Regions from separate parts of the Dyadobacter sp. NIV53 genome, predicted to be linked through region 3. Evidence: riboswitches for the same ligand, from Rfam matches in the RefSeq annotation. Region 3 holds a riboswitch; each other region holds the start of a gene.
The links. Region 3 has a riboswitch for S-adenosylmethionine ahead of metX (homoserine O-acetyltransferase). Riboswitches for the same ligand answer to the same signal wherever they lie in the genome.

Region 1: linked by a shared signal. The riboswitch ahead of KZC02_RS25585 (peroxiredoxin) and the one ahead of metX (homoserine O-acetyltransferase) in region 3 are both predicted to bind S-adenosylmethionine.
Region 2: linked by a shared signal. The riboswitch ahead of KZC02_RS26820 (YceI family protein) and the one ahead of metX (homoserine O-acetyltransferase) in region 3 are both predicted to bind S-adenosylmethionine.

Annotation. Positions count from the first base shown of each region.
Region 1 covers NZ_CP081299.1:6,202,821-6,206,012, reverse strand. Annotated here, with positions in the region: gene KZC02_RS25590 (cysteine desulfurase family protein) at 1-218, opposite strand, end outside; gene KZC02_RS25585 (peroxiredoxin) at 275-1,540, opposite strand; SAM riboswitch class I at 1,701-1,794, opposite strand; gene KZC02_RS25580 (hypothetical protein) at 1,963-2,160, shown strand; gene KZC02_RS25575 (porin family protein) at 2,220-2,798, opposite strand; tRNA gene KZC02_RS25570 (tRNA-Ser) at 2,976-3,062, shown strand; gene KZC02_RS25565 (asparaginase) at 3,178-3,192, opposite strand, start outside.
Region 2 covers NZ_CP081299.1:6,551,166-6,554,357, forward strand. Annotated here, with positions in the region: gene KZC02_RS26815 (TonB-dependent receptor) at 1-1,003, opposite strand, end outside; gene KZC02_RS26820 (YceI family protein) at 1,283-1,927, opposite strand; SAM riboswitch class I at 2,181-2,278, opposite strand; gene KZC02_RS26825 (peroxiredoxin) at 2,956-3,192, shown strand, end outside.
Region 3 covers NZ_CP081299.1:5,367,233-5,370,424, reverse strand. Annotated here, with positions in the region: gene KZC02_RS22225 (glycerophosphodiester phosphodiesterase family protein) at 1-616, shown strand, start outside; gene metX (homoserine O-acetyltransferase) at 686-1,738, opposite strand; SAM riboswitch class I at 1,913-2,021, opposite strand; gene KZC02_RS22215 (DUF721 domain-containing protein) at 2,282-2,608, shown strand; gene KZC02_RS22210 (LD-carboxypeptidase) at 2,661-3,192, shown strand, end outside.

The DNA.
Region 1 (3,192 bases), 840 kb from region 3:
GCTTCCGTCGCTCCCGACACAAAGAAAATTTCATTCGTATCGGCACCAAGCAAACCGGCAATAGTCTGCCTAGATGAAGCAATGGCCTCTTTCACTTTACGGCCTGCCCAATGACTTGATGAAGGATTACCATAATTAGATGTCAGATAAGGCAATATGGCTTTTACTACCTCGGGATCAACTGCTGTCGTAGCAGCGTTATCACAATATATTTCCATTCTTAAAATTTCAATTATCTGGTTATTAGCTATCTATGTTGTCGATCAATAATTGATCATGGCAATGGTTCTGCTATTAATTTTGCAAGATCATTATTCCATTTTTTTACATAGTCCTGATAAAACTGCCCGGTTCCCTTTCCTGAAAAACCAGTATGTATTTCCTTCACTTTCCCATCACGGCCTACAATAATCGTAGTCGGGTAAGCCATAAATTTGTCGATTGCGGGTAATTTTTCTGCAACAATATCTCCTCCTACTTTTCCTGCAAAAAGCATATCATACTGGATATCAAAACGGTTTTTCAGTTTTGTCAAAGTACCTTTTGCGAATTGTAAATCGTCTTTTGCTTCAAAAGCCAGGGCAATTGCTTCTACACCTTTTGCTTTATTTTCCTTATACCAGGGTGCCAGAAACTGAATCTGATCAATACAATTTGGGCACCAACTTCCCATCAATTCAATTATAACGACCTTGCCTTTGTATTTTTCATCACTCAACGAAACCAATTTTCCATTTACATCAGGAAAAGTAAAGTCCAGTTTATCGTATCCCGGTTTCAGGAAAGTCAATGCATAAGCATCAGGCAAAGCAGCTTTATCATCTTTTGTACCTTCAAAAAGGATAGGTTCGGCACCTGCACCAATGGCACCGGTTATTGTTTTATCATCCGTGATCTTACCTTTTACGTAAGCTACACCCGATCCGGTAAAGCCAGAAAGTTCAAATTCATTGCCTTGTACATTTCCTTCCAATTCCCTGCTATCTCCTGAAACACTTAGAATAATCCCATTCAGCTTATTTCCTTTTTGTTCAAAAACAGCCACACGATCGGGTAATGGTTTACCAGTTGTTGGGGAATTTGCTTTGATTTTAATTACCCACTTTCCAGACAAATTAGTTGTAGGAGCAACTTCCTTCCCGGGTTCTGTAAACCGATAAGATTGTCCCGGCTGTGCGGTAAAAGAAACCGGGGTTGATTTATTTCCGGCGATCAGGCTTTTCTGTACTCCGCTAATGCTCCCGTCACCTTGAATTTTAGCAAACCAGGCATATTCAAATGTATTTAGAGTAACCTGGATAGAATCCCGTGAAATATGTTTTACATTAAAATCATCTCTCCTGTCTCCATTCGTAGCCGTCAAAACCGGTGCTTGGCCAGCCCCGTTTGCGACTTCAAAATTAAAAGGGACAGCTCTTTGCCCAACCTGAAAAACACCTCTCCATTTGCCATTGGTCAATGGCTTATTTTGAGCCAGCAAAGTGGTAGACAATAAAACTGCACTGATTGTACCTACGAAAAATAAACTTTTAATTTTCATTACTTATAATTTTGCTTTTAGTAATAGAGTAATTTTTGAAAACCTAAACGATAAACTGATCTGTGATATAAATGATGTATCTCAGAAAGTTCATATCCTTCTGGTAATTGCATCATTAAATTCGGCACGCCTTCAACTCAATATTCCATTGGTTTTTTTAGATTTATCCTTAGAATTAGGTTGGGGCACCTTAATTGGTCATAGGTTGCCAGAAGATCATAGAGCCTAACCTCTCCCTTCATTCTCGATAAATCTACTAATTCGATAGACAAAGGTTAATTTTATTTTTCAGAAAAACTAAAACTCTCCCTGTTTTTTCAAAAATAATATTTGTCCGGGTAATAACTATTTGATAATTAAGGAGATTTAAATATCGTTTTATTAGATAGTTTACTTCACAACCAAATAATTCTAATTGTAAAATGAAAACAGAAACGGAGATTGTCAGCGAGCTTAAATCCAGATACAATGATTTAAGCAATTTTCAGGCTTTACACATTGCTTGTGAAATTAGGAGAAATAATATTTTAGAAGCAGCACTTATTGTTAAATCTGAGGAAGGCAAAAAAGCAATATTGGAAGCGATTGCTGCTGCACTGGGCTATGATCAAAATAAATGATTGGGTCTAAAGCAAAAAAATGAGCCGTAGCTCATTTTTAAGAATCAAATAGTGTGTTATTATTTACTGCTTGTTGGAATTACCCAAAATAAGCTAACCTGAATAACGCTGTTCTTGAAATCAGGATCAATGTCGTTTCCTTCAAAATCCCCAACCTTAGAAAGGCCTGCCATGTACCTTGCTCCGATTCCTAAGCCAATACTGGATTGATAGCCAATTCCTGCTCCGATTGAAAGATCAAGATTTTTTGCAAAATGGTCAATGGTTTGATCCGGAACATCTTCACCTGTCCTGAAGGAAGCCTGAGGACCTGCTTCAATGTAAAATCCGCCATTGGTTTTTAATCTGATCATTACCGGAACGGCTACATAAGAGGTTTTAAAGTTTGACTTTGTTCCGCTGTCGTTAATTTTCCCTCCCTGTGTTGAAAACAAGACTTCCGGTTGAATTGAGAAGTTTTTCCCGATTCCAAAGTTGAGTAATCCACCGAAGTGATATCCTACCAATGCATCTGATTCGATATCGCCACCTGTATAATTACTAATGTTAATACCAGCTTTTGGGCCGAACGAAAAGCCTTGTGAAAAAGCAGCAGTACTGAATACTGCAAACAACAATGCTAACGAGATTTTTTTCATGTCTTTATTATTAAGATTTGAATATGTGGATCAATAATGTGAGTATTAAAAAATTATACCAATTATGATTATGCTCAGAAAATCTCAATATGCCGATAAAAGAAAACAGGCTTAAAAACAAAGATAGGTTTGCTTATAAATTAAGAAAGGCTATCTTTGCACCCTGAATAACCACACAGAGAGGTGTCCGAGTGGTTGAAGGAGCTACCCTGGAAAGGTAGTATATGGGTAACTGTATCGAGAGTTCGAATCTCTTCCTCTCTGCATTTTATAACAAAAGCCCTGCAAATGATGGATTTGCAGGGCTTTTATTTTACATCCATTAAAATAATCGTTAATACTAATCTACAAAATGCCGGAGGCATGACTAATGGAAAAATTAAACGCTCATTTC
Region 2 (3,192 bases), 1.2 Mb from region 3:
GGTCGCTCAATATTTTTTCATCAATTTCCTTTGTATAGATAGCGTCATAATTTCTTGTATTGGCACCACCTCCATAAATCGGTCCAAGATATAATGCAGCATCGTCGTTTCCCGGCAACAGGGCGATCGCCTGTGTGGCAAATTCCGCAGTTGTGTTCAGATAACCACCTGTTTTACCAAGAGCAAAACCATAATTTGCATTCGTACGGGTAGTAGTACCGTCTCCCCGCCGCCTCGTACTGGCCGTTGAGCTCAATGTAAGCTCTTCAGTTGTTTTGTTCAAAACAATGTTGATCACACCGGCAATAGCATCAGACCCATATTGTGCTGCTGCTCCATCGCGAAGGATTTCTACACGCTGAATGGCAGCCGTTGGAATAGAGTTGAGATCATAACCTGTTGCCCCGTTTCCCAAACCACCCCAGTTGATATTGGAGCTTTTGTGACGGCGCTTGCCATTGACTAGTACAAGAAGCTGGTCGACGCCCAGGCCTCTTAACTGAGACAGGTTCAGTGCGGATCCTGCATCGCCCGCATTGCTTCCATTTACGGAATGAAACGAAGGAGAGACATATTGAAGCAACTGCGTGATACTTACCTGCGGAGCAGATTCTAAAAGAGGTTTAAGGTCAATCACATCGACCGGAACAGGTGAATCCAATTTGGTACGATTGGCGTTTCTGGAACCTACCACCTGCACTTCTCCAAGCGTATGGCTGGCGGGCTGAAGTACCACATTATAACTGTTTTCAGCTGTGATCTTAATCTCCTGTGCTGCAAACCCAATAAAAGAAAAGACGAGCTGTTCGCCTTTTACAAGGTTCAGGCTAAACCGTCCCTCAGCGTCCGTAATTGTGCCCTGCCTGGTGTTTTTGATTGAAACGTTTACACCGGGAAGTGTACCTCCGTTTTCAGACTCAGTAACCGTTCCAGTTATGGTTCGCTGCTGTGCAAAGGAGGCAACGGAAACGATCAGGAATAAAAGTAAAAAGTATTTTTTCATTCAATAAAATGTTAAGAAGCTGTTGAGTGCTTCGGGTATACAGGTAATGGAAAGATCGTAACGTGAAATGATAAGAATCAAATAACTTATATCTATATACGTAATCTGTTTTTCGATTTGGTGACGACGGGATTGTAAGTCTACATGTTCAGCAGGGCGGGGGAGCCTGCAGTTCCTACCCCTTTTGAGCCGTGTCCAAACATAATAAGGGTTACTTATTATTTACCCCGTCTGTCACCAAATCGGAAATTACAGCCGATGAGAAGAGTTCGGAATCTATTATTTGCTTTTAGTGCTTGCTTTGGTAACTGACGATGATTGGGTAGCAACAAGCGAAACATCAAGATTGAAATTGTCGTCGATGGCTTTGTCGCCTATTGTAGAAAAAAAGCTTTTTGAATTATATTTAATATCATATTTGGTGCGGTCAATTGCAATTTTTGCATTTGCTGTCAGGTTTTTTCCATTTGCCGTAATTTCAGCTGGAAAACTTACCTCATTGGTTATCCCTTTAATAGTCAGTTTTCCTTTTACATTGTATTTATTGGCACCCGCAGCAGTCACCGATGTGATATCCAGTTTTGCCACCGGATATTTTGCAACTGAAAAGAAATCGTCATTCTTAAGGTGACCTGTAAGTTTTGCATTGTACTCCGGATCTTTAATATCCGTGACAGTCAGATCATTAAGGTTTATTTCAAAGCTGCCGCCTTTTAATTTGCCCGCATCCAACAGCAAAGTGCCGCTTTTAATGGGTGCAAGGCCTGTATGCTCGCCGGTTACTTTTTTTGCATTCCATACCAGTTTACTTTGCTTTGTATCAACGGTATACGAGTTTTCCTTCACTATTTTACTGTAAGGGCCTGTAAATGAAACCAACGCAAAAGTTGTAAGGGAAATGGCAGATAAAAGAATCTTTTTCATGAGGTTGAATGGATATTGAGATAATAATAAAATACTTAATCTAGTGATTATATAGAGTAATTTTTGATACGATTTAGGAAATAAAAACAATCTACCCCCAAACCGTACTTACCAGAGCAGATTGTTAAATTTTTAAGGATTTAACTTCTCCACTTATCACCGGGACAACATTTGCCAGAGCCAGACTTTTGACAACTTGCAACTCCGTTAAAAACGGAACGGGATAAAACACATTTTTTTGACATGACTGGTAAATTTATAGTTCCTGTATTAGGCAGGTTAGCACTTATTCCGCCTTGGAAAGTTGCTAAGAGTTCATTGAGCCTGTCTCTCCCTCTTTCTGTATAAATCCACTTTTACTTTGCAGGTAGTAATCGTAAGACGATGCAAAGGTAAGGCCATGATTTCCGGTTTATCAAAAATTATTTGAAGTATTTTTAATAAAATCGGGAATTATGCCACAGAATAATTGATTGTCGTTACACGATTTCCAGAATGATTTAGCACCCATTTTCGTAGCTATTTTGTTCTAAACAAAATACAATGGGTTTTGTTGTTGCCGGTTACATGAAAAGAATGCTTAATAGGAGATATGGTTTTTCGTACCTAAGAGGAAGGAGTACTTTGTCAAATTTAAAACCTAACTTATCGGGTGAATTATTAAAAAAGGAGTTAATAGTTAGCTAAGATGATTGATCGAGCGATAGTTACCGCACGGCGGACCGTTCAGTGTGACAAACATTTTGTTAAATTGAAAGCTAACAGCTCAATATACCGCATCTTGGTGGTACGAAACCAAATAAACCTATAAACTCTATAAAATTAGTAGACAAATATTTGTGATCATTTTTTTTCTGTCCTACATTTGTCCACGTTTTAGAAACGACTGATTAGAAACCACCTTTAATTGGTTAACATATTCCCCGGAAAAAATCCTGCAAATGTTTCCGGCAGAGTGAGAGTTCTTTCGGATAATTCCGGTAAGGCTATATGATTAACTATTTTTCAATTTTAACAAATCACGTTGTATGAAAATCAACAACCAGATGAAGGCGGTGGCTTTGGCAGGTGCCACTATTTTAAGCAGTTTTGCAAGTGCATCGGATGACAAACCTCACGCAAAGTCACCGAAACAAGGAATTTGGCGCGGGGAGTTCGTAATCAGCGAAACGCATATTCCGTTCAATTTCGAATACAATGCAAAAGACAAAGATCATCCGGTTCTGACCTTACTTAACGGAACGCGCCGTGATGACTTCAAGGTG
Region 3 (3,192 bases):
TAAACTAAAATGTTACGGCAGCGAGTTTGATGTACACATGTCAGCTGATTCCGTTCTTTTCGTTCATCATGATCATGCTGTTAAAGGTACAGATATCGAAAAAACCAATTCAACAGAATTATTACAGATCAAACTGGAAAATGGAGAGAATCTTCCTACACTGGAAGCATACCTGAAAGCTGGTGCTAAACAAAAAAATACACGTTTGATCCTTGAAATAAAAACTTCTTCTATCAGCAAAGAACGTTCACTTGCACTGACCGAAAAATGTGTAGAAATGGTTAAAAAATTAAAAGTTGAAGGCATTACGGATTACATCGCGTTTGACTACGATGTGTGCCTGAAAGTGAAACAGCTTGCTCCAAATGCACATGTGGAATACCTGAATGGAGATAAAACGCCAGCTGAAATTAAGGCAGCAGGTTTAAGCGGTGTTGATTATCATTTTACAGTTTTCAAGAAAAATGAAAACTGGATCAAAGAAATGCATCAGCTGAATCTTTCTACCAATACCTGGACCGTAAATGATGAACCGGTAATGAAATGGTTTCTGGATCAAAATGTAGATTTCATCACTACAAACGAACCTGAGCTATTGCTGAAGATATCTAAATAGAAAGTTCCAATTTGTAGTTAAAACAAAAGAGCCGCAAAGAAATTATCTGCGACTCTTTTGTTTTAATCATCAACCGATTTTAGCAATCTGCAATTGGCCATTTGTTTGCTGCCAGGCTTTTATTACCTGATTTAACTGCTTATACTCTATCAAAAAGCCGTCGTGCCCATATAAAGAATCAATTTCCTGAAAAACTGCATCCGGAATATGCCTCGCCAGGAATTGCTGTTCAGATAATGGAAACAACAAATCAGATTTTATTCCCAATACCAGCGTTTTTGCTTTTACCATACCTAATGCGTGCACAATTCCGCCACGATTTCTGCCTACGTTGTGCGAATCCATAATTTTGGACAGTATCCAGTAGGAAAACGCATTAAAGCGTTTCACAAATTTATCTCCCTGATACTGCTGATAGGATGATGCCCGGAAATCATCGATCTGATCCGGATTGTCACGTGCCTGCGTAAAATTGTATGTATCATAATTACGGTAAGACAACAACGCAATGGATCTGGCTGCACGCAACCCCATTCCACCCGCTTCACTATTATTGTCATTATAAGTCGGATCAGCCTCAATCGCCATGCGCTGTGACTCATTGAACGCTACACCCCAGGGCGAATGCAATGCATTAGACGCAATCAATATCAGTTCTTCAAACAGATCAGGAACTTCCACCGCCCATTCCAGCGCTTGCTGGCCACCCAAAGATCCTCCAATACATATTTTTATTCTACGGATCTGTAATTCCTGGCGCAGGATTTCCATGGTTCCGACTACATCTTTTACAGTAATCAGCGGGAAATTCCTGTAAAATGGCTGCTGCGTTTTAGGATCAATGGAAAGTGGGCCGGTAGACCCATAAGCAGAACCAATTACATTGACACAAATAATGAAATATTTGGCCGGGTCGAAAAATTTTCCATCTCCTACCAGACCATCCCACCATTCAGCCGCATTGGAACTTCCTGTTAACGCATGACAGATCCATACAATATTATCATCTCCGTCGTTCCTGGTGCCATACGTAGTGTAAGACAATTCGAAACCCGGTAATTCACGACCTAATTCCAGGGAATAGGTATATGGATATTTATAAATTTTTTGTTCCGCTTGCATGAGTGCCAAAGCACAAAGTTTAAATTATAAAATATGATATAAGATGACCTGTTTCCGGAATGAGCCAGAAAAAGATACACGATCCTGCTTATTGAAAACTACTTTCCAGTTTCAGGTACGAGATTAAAGCCATCCGGCTTACGGAAATTTCTAACAGTAAGTTCATGCGAATTGATTTTATATCTCCTAATAACTTAGGTGGGAATTAGCACCTTTCTCCAAATTTGGTAGCAGGTTGCCAGAGGTTCTTTGAGCCCATTCTCTCGCCTCTTCTTTATAAATCAATCGCTGTTAAGTGAAGCAATTGACTTGATGCTGCAATATTAAGTCCGGATCGCTGAAAATGCAAATTACACTTGTTTTTAATTTGCTCCGAAACTGATTTATTTGTTGGCACTGAACTCGTTCCAGGCTTATTTATTTTTACTTTCCTCAACCTCAAAGTATTATTCCTGAAAACGAATTTTTAATCCATTTTCCACTACGTCCTTCCTCCTTATTCCCTTCTATATTCTTACATTTGTATAAAGCACTACAATAAATATGGCACAACAATACCGTTTTGATAAAGAAAAAGCATCCCGCCGTCCAGGGATAACACCTCTTAAAGATGCTATTGATCAGATGCTTGAAAAATACCGGTTACGAAACAGGTTTGATCAGTCGTATGTTGTAGCGCATTGGGACAAAATCATGGGTTCGGCTATCGGATCAAGGACCCAAAAAGTGTATATCAAAGACCGCGTACTTTTTCTTCAGATAGAATCCGCTCCTTTACGGAGTGAACTGGTTCGTGCCAAATTCAAAATCATTGAGCTTATCAACAGAGAAATGAAAAGTGATCTTGTTGAAGATGTTGTATTTATTTAACCTGTACTCAGGCTTCCAAAATTGTTGTCAATACCACGCGTTTTAACAATTTATGACCAAAATTAAAATTCCGTCATTTTTAAAAGCCGGTGATAAAATAGGAATTATTGCTCCTGCAAGTGCTATCAACTATACTGAAATGATTCCGGGAATTAACCGGTTAAAAAATGAATGGAAACTGGAAGTAGTTGAAGGTCAGACATTAAAAAGCTCATTCAATCAGTTTTCCGCCAGTGATGAAGATCGTTTGACAGACTTTCAGAAAATGTTAGATGATCCGTCAATAAAAGCAATTATGGCAGCCCGTGGCGGTTATGGCTGTTCCAGGATTGTTGATGATCTGGACTTTACAAATTTCATACAATCTCCAAAATGGATTATCGGTTTTAGTGATTTAACCGTTGTTCATTCTCAGTTGTTTAAGCTGGGAATTACATCTGTACATGCTCCTATGGTCAAATCCATGATGCTGCCAGGAGCAGAAGAAGCGGCGGATTCACTTCGAAAAGTTCTGTTTGGAGAACTTCCTTCATATTCCATAAATTCCCATTCTTTGAACAGGCCCGGCACAGCAACCGGTCAGC